2 regions of the Microlunatus spumicola genome follow, and region 2 is predicted to be linked to the other one. Evidence: riboswitches for the same ligand, from Rfam matches in the RefSeq annotation. Region 2 holds a riboswitch; the other holds the start of a gene.

Region 1 (6,897 bases), on a different contig from region 2:
CCTCCTTCGGGGGGTTGAAAACTGTCAGCGGGCCAGGAGACAGTGACCCGGTCGCCGCTGCCACGCCCGTCCGGGTCGCAGCGCCCCCACCGCGATCGAGGAGCCTGTCTGTGCCCGTTCCCACCCCCCGCCGGCCCCGTCACGCAGCGGCGGTCCTCGCCGCCGGAGCGCTGACCGCCGGCCTGCTCGTCGCGGTGCCCAGCACCGCGTCGGCCGCCACCCCCCTGCCGATCGCCGCCATCCAGGGCACCGGCAGGTTCTCGCCGTACGTCGGCAAGACCGTCACCACCACGCCGTCCGTCGTCACCGCGGCCTACCCGACCGGCGGGCTGAGCGGCTTCGTCGTGCAGACGCCCGGCACGGGCGGCAAGGACCGGAGCCTCAAGAAGGCCTCCGACGCCGTGTTCGTCTACACCGGCAAGGCCGGCGTGGACGTCAAGGTCGGCGACCTCGTTTCCGTGACGGGCACCGTCGAGGAGTTCCCGGGCGGGAGCAACGCCGACGCCGACAGCCTCACCGAGATCGCGGGCGACGTGTCCGTGACGAAGTCGGACGCCGCGTACAAGAAGGTCAAGCCGGTCAGCAGCGTCTCGTGGGCGTCGACCTACGACCGCCGCGAGAACCTCGAGTCGATGCTCTACTCGAGCACCGAGACGTGGACGGTCAACGACACCTACACGCTCGGCTCGTACGGCGAGCTGGGCCTTGCGACCGGCGGACGGCTCGTCGAGCCGACGGACAAGGCGCGCTTCGGCTCCAAGGCCGCGGACAAGCAGGCCGAGCGGAACGCCGAGCGCCGCGTCGTGCTCGACGACGGGATGAGCACGCAGCTCGACAAGGCGGGTTCGCCGGGGACGCCGCCGTTCGTCACGCGCAAGTCCGACGTGCGCGTCGGTGATACGGCCAAGCTGACCGAGCCGGTCGTCGTCGACTTCCGCAACGGCACCTGGGCGCTCAACCCGACGCGGCCCACGGCCGCCGGCGACGAGGTCGCGACGATCAAGGACAAGGCGCCCGAGAAGGTGCCGAACGTGAAGGGCGACGTCTCCGTCGCGTCCTTCAACGTCCTCAACTACTTCACCACCCTCGGCACGGCCGACGCGGCCTGCAAGCCCAACCCGGTGAGCACCGACGGCACGCCGAACACGGTGGCCTCGGGCTGCGACCAGCGCGGTGCCTGGGACGCCGCCGACCTCGACCGGCAGCAGACCAAGATCGTCAAGGCGATCAACGCGCTTGACGCGTCGGTCACCGGCCTGATGGAGATCGAGAACTCGGTCAAGCTCGGCGAGACCAGGGACGAGGCGACCAAGACCCTCGTCGCGGCGCTGAACAAGGCCGCCGGGCGCGCGAAGTGGGACTACGTGCCGTCGTCCGACCAGCTCCAGCCGGTCGAGGACCAGGACGTCATCACCAACGCGCTGATCTTCCAGCCCGCCGAGGTCACCTGGGCCGGCAAGGCGTACGCGGACGGCAAGGACGCGACCGACGCCGGGCCGTTCGGCAACGCCCGGACCCCGATCGCCGCGTCCTTCACCCCCGTCGGGGGCGGTGCGCCGATGCTCGTCGCGGTGAACCACTTCAAGTCCAAGGGCTCGGCGCCCAAGGACCCGGCCGACCCGAACGCTGACAACGGGCAGGGCGGCTGGAACGCGGCACGCGTCGCACAGGCGAACGCCCTGCTCGGCTGGCTGCCGTCGGTCCAGAGCGACGCCCGGACCGAGGCCGTCGCCCTGGTCGGTGACTTCAACTCCTACACGCACGAGGACCCGCTCGAGACCCTCTACGCCGCGGGCTGGGAGAACGCCGCCAAGCAGAAGGACTACTCGTACAACTTCGACGGGCTGTCCGGCTCGCTCGACCACGTGCTCCTCAACCCGGCCGCGGACAAGCGCCTGACCGGCAGCGGGGTCTGGAACATCAACTCCGTCGAGCCCGTGCTGCGCGAGTACAGCCGCTACAAGTCGACCAAGATCGACTACTACCGCGACGACGTCTACCGGGCCAGCGACCACGACCCGGTCAAGGTCGGGCTGGAGCGCGGCAAGGCCCGCGAGACCACGCTGACGATGCTGAACTTCAACGACTTCCACGGGCGCATCGCCGCGGCGTCGCCGGACACCACGCAGTTCTTCGGGACCATCGAGCAGCAGCGCGCGACGAGCGGCGAGGGCAACACCCTCGTCCTCTCGGCGGGCGACAACATCGGGGCGTCGCTCTTCGCCTCGTCGGTGCAGGAGGACCAGCCGACGATCGACGTACTCAACGCCGCCGACGTCGACGCCTCCGCGGTCGGTAACCACGAGTTCGACCGGGGGTTCGCCGACCTCGACGGGCGCGTGCAGAAGGCCGCGGACTGGACCTACCTGGGCGCGAACGTCTACCGCAAGGGCACGACCAAGCCCGTGCTGCCGAGCTACACGGTGATCGAGCGCGGCGGGCTGAAGGTCGGCGTCGTCGGGGTCGTGACCCAGGAGACGTCGACGCTGGTGTCGCCGGCCGGCATCAGCGACATCGAGTTCGGTGACCCGGTGACCGCGGTCAACCGGGTGGCGAAGCAGCTCACCGACGGCAAGAAGTCCAACGGCGAGGCCGACGTCGTGGTCGCCGAGTACCACGAGGGCGCGAGCAAGACCCAGCTCGACCCGACGACGGGCGGCGAGGTCGTCAGCCTCGCCGACCAGCTGAAGGCCAGCCCGGTCTTCGCGCACATCGTCAACGACACGTCGCCCAAGGTGGCGGCGATCTTCACCGCCCACACGCACCAGGCCTACGCCTACGACGCGCCGGTCCCCGGCGTCGCCGGGGCCACCCGCCCGGTGACCCAGAGCGGGTCGTACGCGGCCTTCCTCACCAAGGTGACGCTGACGGTCGACACCAAGACCAAGGCGGTGCTCGCCCACACCGAGCAGAACCTGAAGCCGACCACCGTCTCCGACGATGACCTGGCCGCGGCCTACCCGCGGGTGCGTCGCATCGCCGGGATCGTCACCGCCGCGCTCGACCGGGCCGAGGAGCTCGGGTCGGTCAAGATCGGCGAGGCCACTCACGAGATCACCCGGGCGTTCGGCGAGGACGGCGAGGACACCCGCGCCGCCGAGTCGACGCTGAGCGACCTCGTGGCCGAGATGTACCGCTCGTCGACCGCCACGCCGGAGCGGGGGAGCGCGCAGATCGGCGTGCAGAACCCGGGCGGGGTCCGCGAGGACCTCGACGAGGGCACGGTGACCTTCGGGGAGGCGGCGTCGGTCCTGCCGTTCGCCAACTCCCTGTTCACCGTCGACCTGACCGGCGCGCAGTTCACGACGCTCCTCGAGCAGCAGTGGCAGCGCGACGCGAGCGGGAACATCCCCTCGCGGCCGTACCTGCAGCTGGGCCTGTCGAAGAACGTGACCTACACCTACGACGAGCAGCTGGCCGAGGGCAGCCGCATCACGTCGGTCACGGTCGACGGCAAGCCGATCGACCCGGCGGCGACCTACCGCGTGGCCACGAACAGCTTCCTGGCCGCGGGCGGGGACAACTTCCGGGTGTTCGGCGAGGGGAAGAACAGCAAGGACACCGGCCTGTCGGACCTCGACTCGTGGACCGACTACATCAAGGCCGAGACGCCGGTCAGCCCGTCGTTCGCCAAGCAGGCGGTCGCGGTCTCGCCGCTGCCGAGCACGCTCACGGCGGGCGGGACGACGACCTTCACGCTGTCCTCGCTCGACTTCAGCAGCCGTCCGACGAAGGACGGCGCGTACAAGGGTTCCGACGAGCAGACCTCGACGGTGACCGCGACGCTGAACGGCACGGCGATCGGCACCAGCCCGGCGGCCGACGGGAAGGCCACGATCGCGCTGGCCGTGCCGGCCGAGGCCGCGAAGGGGGCCGGCACGCTGGTGCTGACCACCGACACGGGGACGACGGTGACGATCCCGGTGATCGTGGGCTGAGTCCAGCCCGTTCGAGGGCCGGCCGGATCGTGGCGACCCGGCCGGCCCTTCGTCGTTCTCCGGCCTTCGGACGACCGCTCAGCCGCGCGCGATGAGGGCGATGGCGTTGACGATCGTGACGAGGATCCCGATGCCCGCGAGCACGAAGGGCCAGATCCGGACGGGCACGAAGAACAGGCTCGAGCGCGGCTGCACGTAGACCGGCTGCCCGGTCTGCGGGTTCACGACCGGGATCTGCCGGTGCGTCTGGTTGCCCACCCGCTCGGGCAGGGGCTGCAGGACGAACTGCTGCTGCGGCTTGTCAAGGTGCGGCCGGAGGACGTAGCGGTCCAGCAGGTAGGTGTAGACCGCGGCCGCGATCAGCCCGACGCCCATGAACATGCTGAAGCTCGGGCCGTTCGTGCGGCCCGGGAGGAGGAGCGCGTCGAGCAGGGCGCCGGTGCCGACCCCCAGGCCGACGGCGACGAGGATGAGGATGCCCCAGCGGGACCAGATGATCACGGTCGGGAAACGTACCGGGGACGAAGGTCAGCGACGCGGGCTGCGGCGGGTTCTCAGCAGGTTCACGGCGCCGGAGAGCGTCGCGGTCAGGGGCTGCGCCGGCCGTTCGACGTAGCCCCCGGCGAGCAGGCCGGCGTGCCGCTCGAAGACGTTGCGGGACGACCGGTCGCCGGTGCGCACCACCGACCAGGCCATGGCCAGGGTGTAGAGCGGCAGGTAGGGCAGGCCGAGGAAGACGGCGTACTGCCGGCTGTGCCGCTCCTCGTGCGCGAGCAGCCCGGGATGGCGCCGCAGCAGGGCGTCGAACGTGCTCGCGGTGACGATCACGTCGCCGACCGTGAAGGCCCCCGCGACCGGGAACCGGAAGCCGTAGCCCTCGGCGAGCACCAGCCCGTACGGCCCCGGTCGCCGACGGGCCCCGCCGGCGCGGGCGACGGCGAGGCCGAGCGGGGTGCTGAGGTTCAGGAGGTTGGCGAGGCGGCGCGCCCGCTGGGCCCGGCAGAGCCCGCTCGCGACGCCTGCTTCGACGACCGGCGGCTCGTGTCCCACGTCGCGAATGTAGACCTCGGGAGGGCCGTCCGCATGCTGGTCAGCCGGCTCAGCATCCGGACGGCGACGCCCGTGATCGGCCGACTGCCGCCTAGAGTTCTTCTCACATCAAGAGGGGACGAGGGAACGGCCCGTCGACTCCCCGGCAACCGGCTGACCAGCAGACACGGTGCCACTTCCGGCTCGCGCGAACGTCGCGCGAGACAGATGACGAAGGACTGATACGTCATGACCGCGGTGCTCGACACCCAGGTTCTCCCGCCCGTCGGCGTCCGCGCCGGTGCCTTCGGGAACGCCACCCACCTCGCCTGTCGTGCCTGTGGTGCGCAGTCGCCGCTCGGCCCCTTCTACGCCTGCATGGAGTGCTTCGGCCCGCTCGAGGTCGGCTACGACTTCCCGCGCGTGACCCGCGCGCAGATCGAGGCCGGCCCCAAGAGCATCTGGCGCTACGCGCCGCTGCTGCCCGTCCCGGCGGACATCGCCACGTTCCGCTCGACGGACCCGGGCTTCACCCGCCTGGTCGACGCCGGCAACCTCGCCGCCGACCTCGGGCTGCGCAAGCTGCACGTCAAGGACGACTCGGGCAACCCGACGCACTCCTTCAAGGACCGCGTCGTCGCCGTGGCCCTCTCGGCGGCCCGCGAGCTCGGGCTGAACGTCCTCGCCTGCCCCTCCACCGGCAACCTGGCCAACGCGGTCGCGGCCGCCGCCGCCCGCGCCGGGATCCGCTCGGTCGTCCTGGTCCCGTCGAACCTCGAGCAGCAGAAGATCATCGCCTCGGCGGTCTACGACACGACGCTGATCGCCATCGAGGGCAACTACGACGACGTGAACAAGCTCGCGAGCGAGATCGCCGGCGAGGAGGAGGGCTGGGCGTTCGTCAACGTCAACGTGCGGCCCTACTACGCCGAGGGCTCCAAGACGCTGGCCTACGAGATCGCCGAGCAGCTCGGCTGGCGCCTGCCGGACCAGCTGGTCATCCCGGTCGCATCCGGCTCGCAGCTCACCAAGATCGACAAGGGCTTCTCCGAGCTGATCAAGCTCGGGCTGGTCGAGGACAAGCCGGTCCGCATCTTCGGGGCGCAGGCCACGGGCTGCTCGCCGATCGTGCAGGCGTACGAGGCCGGCCAGGACGTCGTCGCCCCGGTCCGCCCGAACACGATCGCCAAGTCGCTCGCCATCGGCAACCCGGCCGACGGGCCGTACGTGCTCGACGTGGTCCGCCGCACCGGCGGCCGCATCGCCGACGTCGACGACGAGACCGTCGTCCGCAACATCCTCCGGCTTGCCCGGACCGAGGGCATCTTCGGCGAGACCGCCGGTGGCGTGACCGTCGGCGTGACGGCGAAGCTCATCGCCGACGGCGACCTCGACCCGGACGGCGAGACCGTGATCATCAACTCCGGCGACGGGCTCAAGACCCTCGACGCCGTGGCCGGCCACGTCGGGCCCAAGACGACGATCCCGCCGCGCTACGAGGCGTTCACCGACTTCTGGAAGGGCTACACCGCATGAGTGCGAACGTCCGCATCCCCACCATCCTGCGCACCTACACGGGCGGGCAGAAGGAGGTCGAGGCGAGCGGTCACACGCTGGCTCACGTCCTCGAGTCCCTCGACGCCGACTACCCGGGCCTCAAGGCCCGGATCGTCGACGACAACGGCGCGCTCCGCCGCTTCGTGAACGTCTACGTCGGCGACGACGACGTGCGGTTCATCGGTGGCCTCGAGGCCGAGGTGCCCGACAACGGCGCGGTCTCGATCATCCCGGCGGTCGCGGGCGGCTAGGACGCGTCTCCCCGCCTGCGCCCGGTGGAGCGGGGAGACACGTCCTCAACCCTCAGGCAGCGACGGGCCCTCGGGTCCGCCGCAGCGCCCGCCCGTACGCCGGGTTGCTCGTGATCACGAGC
Region 2 (6,897 bases):
TCCGCGCGGCTCATCTCCTCGGCGCCGGTCGGGCACGTCCGGTCGTCGCGACCTCGCCCTTCCGTGGAACGGGACGGGTCCGTGCCCGAGGGAGCGGGCGCTGTGGGGCGCCGCGCCTCGTCCACGCGCGGTCGGGTGACCACATCAGCCCCTCGACCCGGCGCCGACGGGCTCGCCGGCGCGTGGTTCATCGGCGGCGGGCCGCGGCAGCGCGAGCAGGGCCCGCGCCACCTGGTCGTTCAGCCGATGGACCGGGGCGTTGGTGCACGGGCGGGCGAAGGCGGCCGCCTTGAGCGCCGTGTGCATCCCGAGCGCCAGCCGACGCGGGGCGACCGTGCCGTCGGCCTCGACGAGGTGGTGCCCGGGTCCGGTGAGCAGCTGGCCGGTATCGAGAGCGCGGCCGGCGTCGTCGACGAGGACCTGCGACGCCGCCTCGCCGCGGGCGGCCAGCGCGGACAGCAGCGGGTCCTCGGTGCGGGCCAGGTCGAAGGCGGGCAGGGTCGCCTCAACCAGGGCCCGAGTCCGGATCTCGCCGGGGACGGCCGACGAGCGCGCGACGAAGGCACCACCCACGGGGTCCGCGTCGATCTCGAGGTCGGGCCCGAGGAACGTGACGACCCCGGCCTCCTCGAGGGCGAGCAGCTGGTGGAGGCGGTCGTGCGGCGGCCCGCTCGCCCAGAAGCTGAAGAAGCCCATGAACCAGCCGTAGAAGTCCTCGACGAGCGAGCGCGGGTCCATCCGCGGCGACGCCAGGGCCGGTGCGACCACCGGGACGACGGCGAGCAGGGCGAAGAAGGCGCCGAGGTCGGCGCTGTGCCGGTCGTCGGCCCGGCGGGCGAGGTCGTCGGTCACGTACGCGCGCAGCACCTGCGCGAGCTCGGCCGGTCCGCTCACCCGCAGCCCGCGCAGCGGGCGGTCGAGCGTGACCGGGTCGAAGCGGTCAGCCGGGTCGGGCACGACGTCGGCGATCCAGCGGGCGTACGCCTCGCTCCCCCAGTCCAGCGCCGCGAAGCCCTCCGCGAAGTCCGGCCAGGACGTGGCGACCCGCTCGGGGTGGCCGAGCGCGAGCTCGCGGTAGTAGCCCCAGGCGACCTCGCGACCGACGAGCGGCCACAGGTCGGCGAGGAAGTCGATCGGGCCGCCGCGGCGGAGCACGGCCCCGACGGCGTCGACGGTGCAGAACGTGGTGCCCTCCGGCTTGCCCGCGCGCAGCCGGTACATCGGCTTCGCGTGGTACGGCACCCCGCGACGGGAGCCGACGAGCAGGTGCGGCTCCGCCCCGGACGGCACGTAGACCAGTCGTCCGCCGTTCTCGACGAACCCGCCCCCGCGGCCCTCCGTGAGCAGCACCATCAGGTCGACGAAGTCGAGGCCGAAGCCGCGGACGAGGACGTCCTCGCCGGCCGGGACACCGCTGAGGTCCAGGTCGCCGGCGTAGCCGGGCGGGACGTAGGTCAGGCCCCGCTCCGCCGCGAACGCCGCCAGGGCCGCGAAGCGCGGGGCCGGGCGGACGTCGACGTGGCTGTTCAGCAGGACCACCGCGTCGGCGACGATCTCCTCGCCGTCCTCGAGCACGACGCGCTCGCGCCCGTCGTCCCCGGGACCGGTCGAGCGCAGGTCGACGGCACGCTGGGCGTGGGTGACGAGGGTCATCCCCTCCGGCAGCCGCGCGAGCGTGCGCCGGACGACGAAGTCGAAGTACGCGCTGGCCAGGCGCCGGGTCGGGAAGTCGAGGGGCCCGACGGTCGCGGCCTCGGCGGCGAAAACCGGGTCGTCCAAGTCCGCTCCGTGTGTGAGGCACCACTCGGCCATGGTCGGGCCCGGGGTGACCGGCCCGGCCATCGCGACGCTCTGGTCGACGAAGGCCGTGAGGTCCTCGGTCGTCGTGTTCAGCCGGAGCAGCTCCGACTGCGCCGAGCGCCAGACCCGGCCCCCGCCCACCGGGTAGGGGTCGACCAGGTGCACCTCGACCGGCCCGGTCCCCTCGGCGGCGGCGTTGCTGACCAGCCGCTCCAGGAGGCCGGCCCCGCGGGGCCCCATGCCGACGAGCACGAGCACCAGGCCCGTACGGTCGTCCGGCGTCGCCATCAGCTCTCCTCGTGGTCGGCCCAGCGGGGACGCTGAGCACAATGTCTACAGGATTACTCGGGAAGGGAAGCGGACGGATGCCCGTCCGCATTCCCGGAACGTCCCCTGAGCCTGTCGAAGGGCCCGGAACGGGTTGGCGCTCTGCTCGTGAAGAACGCAGGGAACCCACCGGACGCTCCCTGAGCCGCAGAACGCTCCCTGAGCCTGTCGAAGGGCCCGGAACGGGTCGGCGTCTCGGCCCAGGAAGAACCCCCACCTCCTCGAGGGCCCTTCGACAGGCTCAGGGAGCGTTCTCGCCCTTCGACAGGGCTCAGGGAGCGCCCGCGCGGGCTCGCTCAGGCGTCATCCAGCGGAAGACCGGGCGGGTTGATCTCGGAGGACTTCACGGCCTCGTTCTGGAGGTTGTAGGCCTTGAGCCAGGCGTCGTACTGGCCGGTCTCGATCAGGTGGTTGATCGCGTCGGCCACCGGCTTCGCGAGCCCGCTGTCCTTCTTGGTCGTCGCCGCGATCAGGCCCTGCAGGGTGTCGCCGGCGCCGGAGTAGGTGCCGGCGGTACGGGTCGGCGTGCTCGTGCCGGCGGACTGCTGGTCCTGGTAGGCGATGCCCGGGTTCGGGCCGAAGTAGGAGTCGATCCGGCCGGACGCGAGCGCGAGGTAGACGCTGTTGTTGTCCTTGTAGTAGCGCACCTCGAAGTCCTGGCCCTCCGCCCGCAGCTTCTTCTGCCAGGCCAGCAGGATCTTCTCCTGGTTGGTGCCGGAGCTGACGGCCACGGTCGTCCCGGCGAGGACGCCCGGGTCGCCGTCGAAGGTCCACGGGTCGTCCTTGCGGACCGCGAAGGCGAGGTTGTCGTCGCGGTAGGAGGCGAAGTCGTACTTCTGCTTGCGCTCCTCGGTGACCGTGATGTTCGAGAACCCCGCGTCGAGCTGGCCGCTGGAGAGGCGGACGAACATGTTCTCCCACGCGTTGTTCTGCAGGTCGGGCTCGAGGCCCAGGGTCGCGGCGACCAGCCGGCCGAGGTCGGGCTCCGCGCCGGTGAGCGTCTTGTGGTCGTCGCCGACGTACGCGAGCGGCGGGAAGCCGGCCGGCAGGGCGCCGACGCCGATGACGAGGGTGCCGCGGTCGCGCACGGCGGCGGGCAGCTCGTCGCGCAGGGAGGGCTGGGCCTGCACGGTGATCTCCGTGCGGGTGGCGGTCGTCGTGTTGTCGGCGACGACCACGGTCGTGCTGCCGTCGGCGCCGACGACCGCGGCGCGCGGGCCGGCCGTCCCGGCGGACGAGCAGCCCGCCAGGGCCAGGACGAGAGCGGCCGTGAGGCCGGCGCCGAGGGCCTTGGTGGGGACGTGGGACATGGGTGCTCCTTGGGACGGGTGCGCAGGGGCGCGCGTGACGATCGACAGAGGGGTGGTGCGAGAGGTGCGCGGACCGGCCGGGCGACCGGCGCGCGGGTCAGCCGACGCGGCTGAGGAACGCGGCGGTGCGCGGGTGCCGGGGCCGGTTCAGGACCTGCTCCGGCGGCCCCTGCTCGAGGACCCGGCCGGCGTCGAGGAAGACGACCGTGTCGGCGACCTCGCGGGCGAAGGCGATCTCGTGCGTGACGATGATCATCGTCGTACCGGCTGCGGCCAGGTCCTTGATCACCGCGAGGACCTCGCCCACGAGCTCGGGGTCGAGCGCGGACGTCGGCTCGTCGAAGAGGACCAGCCGGGGCCGCAGCGCGAGGGCGCGGGCGATCGCCACGCGCTGCTGCTGCCCGCCGCTGAGCTGGCGCGGGTAGGCGTCCACCTTGTCGGCCAGCCCCACCCGCTCGAGCAGCGTCCGGGCCTCGGCCCGCACCTCCGCCCGGTCGCGGCGGAGCGCCGCCACCGGTGCCTCGACGAGGTTCTCCAGCACCGTGAGGTGCGGGAAGAGGTTGAAGCTCTGGAAGACGAAGCCGATGCGGGCGCGCTGACGCAGGATCGCGCGCTCGCTCAGCTCGTGCAGCCGGCCGCGGACGACCTTGACCCCGACGGGCTCGCCGTCGACGCTGACGAACCCGGCGTCGAGCTTCTCGAGGTGGTTGATCGAGCGGAGCAGGGTCGACTTGCCCGAGCCCGACGGCCCCAGGACGACGGTGACCTTGCCGGCCTCGACGTCGAGGTCGACGCCGTCGAGCACGCGGTTGGCGCCGAAGGACTTCGTGGCCCCGCGGACCTCGACCACGGGCGTCGTGGTCGGCGCGACCGTCTCCGTCACGGCGACCGCGCTCATCGGGCGACCCCCCGGCGGGTGCGGACGGCCGAGGCGATGCGCTCGGCCCTCGTACGGGTGTCGCGACCGGTGACGCCCCTGGCGAAGTGGCGCTCCACGAGGTACTGGAAGACCGACAGCACCGTCGTGAGGACGACGTACCAGACGGTGGCGACCATCAGCAGCGGGATGACCTCCCCGCTGTTCGTGCTGGCCTGGGTCTCGACCTGGCCGAAGAGGTCGAGCAGCGACGTGATGTAGACGACCGAGGTGCCCTTGAGCAGCCCGATCAGCTGGTTGGCGTAGGTCGGCAGGATCGCCCGCATCGCCTGCGGCAGGACGATCCGCGTGAACCGCCGGTGCCGCGGCAGGCCGAGGGCGCTGGCGGCCTCCTTCTGCCCCGGGTCCACGGAGATGATGCCGGAGCGGACGATCTCGGAGGCGTACGCGGCCTCGTTCAGGCTGAGCCCGATGATCGCCGCTGCCTCGTAGCTGAGCAGCTGCGTGGCGTCGATGCTGAACAGCTGCGGGCCGAAGGGCACCGACAGGCCGAGGCTCGGGTAGAGCGCCGTCGCGTTGGCCAGGAACAGCAGCAGCACGATCAGGGGGACCGACCGGAAGATCCAGACGTAGACCCAGCTCACGCTCACCAGCACCGGGCTCCGCGACAGCCGCATCAGCGCCAGCACGACGCCGGCGGCGAAGCCGATGACGGCGCTCCACGCGGTGAGCTTCAGCGTGACGACGAGGCCCTCGAGGATGACCGGCTGGAAGAACCAGTAGCCGAAGGCGTCCCACTGGTAGGCCGGGTTGGCGACCAGCCCCTGGACGACCTGCGCGAGCAGCACGACCACGACGGCGCTCGCGACCCAGCGCCAGGGCCGGCGCAGCGGGACGACGCGCGCGGTCGCCAGGTCCTGGAGCGCCGTCGGCACGGGCTGGAGCGGTGGCGTCGGACCGGTGCCCGGAGGGCGCAGGTCCTGGGGTGGACGGGGTTCGGTGCTCAGGCTCACGAAGACCTCGAAGGCGTGCGGCAGCCCGTGGACGGGCCGGCAGGGTGGGAGGAGGGGGTGGAGAAGAGGTGGGGCGCAGGGGTGAGCGCGAGGCTCAGCGGCGCGGACCGCGGGTCGGTCCGGGCCGCCCGGGCATCGCGCCCGGACACCCGCGGCGACACGCGTCGCCGGGGCGTCGGGACGCCAGGGTGGTGCGGCCGCGGAGGCGGTCGGGGCTCGCGATCATCATCAGGACCTGTCGACGGGGCCTCGGGGTCGAGGCCGGGCGCTTGCCGGGGGTGCTCCCCCTGCCGGGTCGTCACCTGGGGCACCCCACCGCCGCTGCGAGGGTTGCCGATCAGCCAGCCAGGGCTTGTCGCTGATTCTCGTGACCTGGGCAGAACGTTAGGGCCGGGCGTGCGTCCGTGTCAAACCCTGCAGGAATTGTAGGGAATAGCGGAATAGCCCGGTCCGGCCCGAGGTTCTGGGCCGCATGACCGCGACCGTACGGGCCGGGTCCGGCCCTGCCGCACCCTCCTCCAACCCCTTCTCGCCGCACCCTCTGGACGCCGCGCCGTGGGCCTCGCTCATCGGGCCGCACGCCCACTTCGCGCTCGGCTCGGGCCTGGCGCGCCGTTACCCCGCGGACGTCTCCCCCTTCGCCGCGGTCGCCGACCCGGCCGACCCCCGGTCGTGGCGGGACCTCCGGAGCCTCTACGCGGTCGACGAGGTGGCCGTCCTGTCCGGCCCGACGGGCTTCGTCGGCGACCTCCCGTCCGGCTGGGTGCCGGACGGCGTCATCCCCGGCGTCCAGCTCGTCGCGACCGACGCCCTGCGGACCGCGCCGGCGGACGACGCGTTCGTCGTCGGCGCCGCCGACGCGGCCGAGGCGGTGGACCTCGTGCTCCGGACCGAGCCGGGGCCCTTCCGCCCGCGCACGTACGAGCTCGGCACCTACCTCGGGCTGCACCGGGACGGCCGTCTGGTCGCCCTGGCCGGCGAACGGCTGCACCCGGCCGGCTGGACCGAGATCAGCGCGGTCTGCACGGACCCGGCGTACCGGCGGCAGGGACTCGCGTCCCGGCTGGTCCGCGGCGTCGCGCAGCTGGTCCGCGAGCGTGGGGAGACCCCGTTCCTGCACACCGGGGCCGCGAACACCCGCGCGATCGACCTCTACCTGGCGATGGGCTTCGTGCTGCGGCGCGAGGTCGACTTCGCGGCCCTGCGCGCCGTCTGACCCCGCGGGGTTCAGCGGGCGTCGCGGCGGGTCTCGAGCGCGTCCGCGAGCTGCTCGAGCCAGGTCGCGACGCCGCTGGGCCCCTCGACCACGACGTCGGCGAGGACGGACAGCGCGTCCTCCTCGTGGGAGGCCGAGCACACCAGCAGGCCGCCACGGCCCTCGCGGCGCAGCTGCTCGACGAGGCGGAAGGCCGGGAGGTCGCCGAGGTCGTCGCCGACGAACACGACCTGACGGGCGCCGGTCTCCTCGACGATGGCGCGCAGGGCCACGCCCTTGTCGATGCCCGGCGAACGGATCTCGAGGACGTTCTTGCCGGGCTCGACGACCATCTCGTGACGCTCGGCGAGGTCG

The links. Region 2 has a riboswitch for S-adenosylmethionine ahead of ABD665_RS06435 (amino acid ABC transporter permease). Riboswitches for the same ligand answer to the same signal wherever they lie in the genome.
Region 1: linked by a shared signal. The riboswitch ahead of thrC (threonine synthase) and the one ahead of ABD665_RS06435 (amino acid ABC transporter permease) in region 2 are both predicted to bind S-adenosylmethionine.

What each region holds. Positions count from the first base shown of each region.
Region 1 covers NZ_BAAAYR010000004.1:684,304-691,200, reverse strand. Annotated here, with positions in the region: gene ABD665_RS16105 (ExeM/NucH family extracellular endonuclease) at 111-3,938, shown strand; gene ABD665_RS16100 (hypothetical protein) at 4,017-4,439, opposite strand; gene ABD665_RS16095 (hypothetical protein) at 4,467-4,988, opposite strand; SAM riboswitch class I at 5,091-5,202, shown strand; gene thrC (threonine synthase) at 5,217-6,503, shown strand; gene ABD665_RS16085 (MoaD/ThiS family protein) at 6,500-6,775, shown strand; gene ABD665_RS16080 (oxygenase MpaB family protein) at 6,828-6,897, opposite strand, start outside.
Region 2 covers NZ_BAAAYR010000001.1:1,416,142-1,423,038, forward strand. Annotated here, with positions in the region: gene ABD665_RS06420 (FAD/NAD(P)-binding protein) at 145-2,088, opposite strand; gene ABD665_RS06425 (transporter substrate-binding domain-containing protein) at 2,424-3,437, opposite strand; gene ABD665_RS06430 (amino acid ABC transporter ATP-binding protein) at 3,535-4,335, opposite strand; gene ABD665_RS06435 (amino acid ABC transporter permease) at 4,332-5,327, opposite strand; SAM riboswitch class IV at 5,588-5,700, opposite strand; gene ABD665_RS06440 (GNAT family N-acetyltransferase) at 5,800-6,543, shown strand; gene otsB (trehalose-phosphatase) at 6,555-6,897, opposite strand, start outside.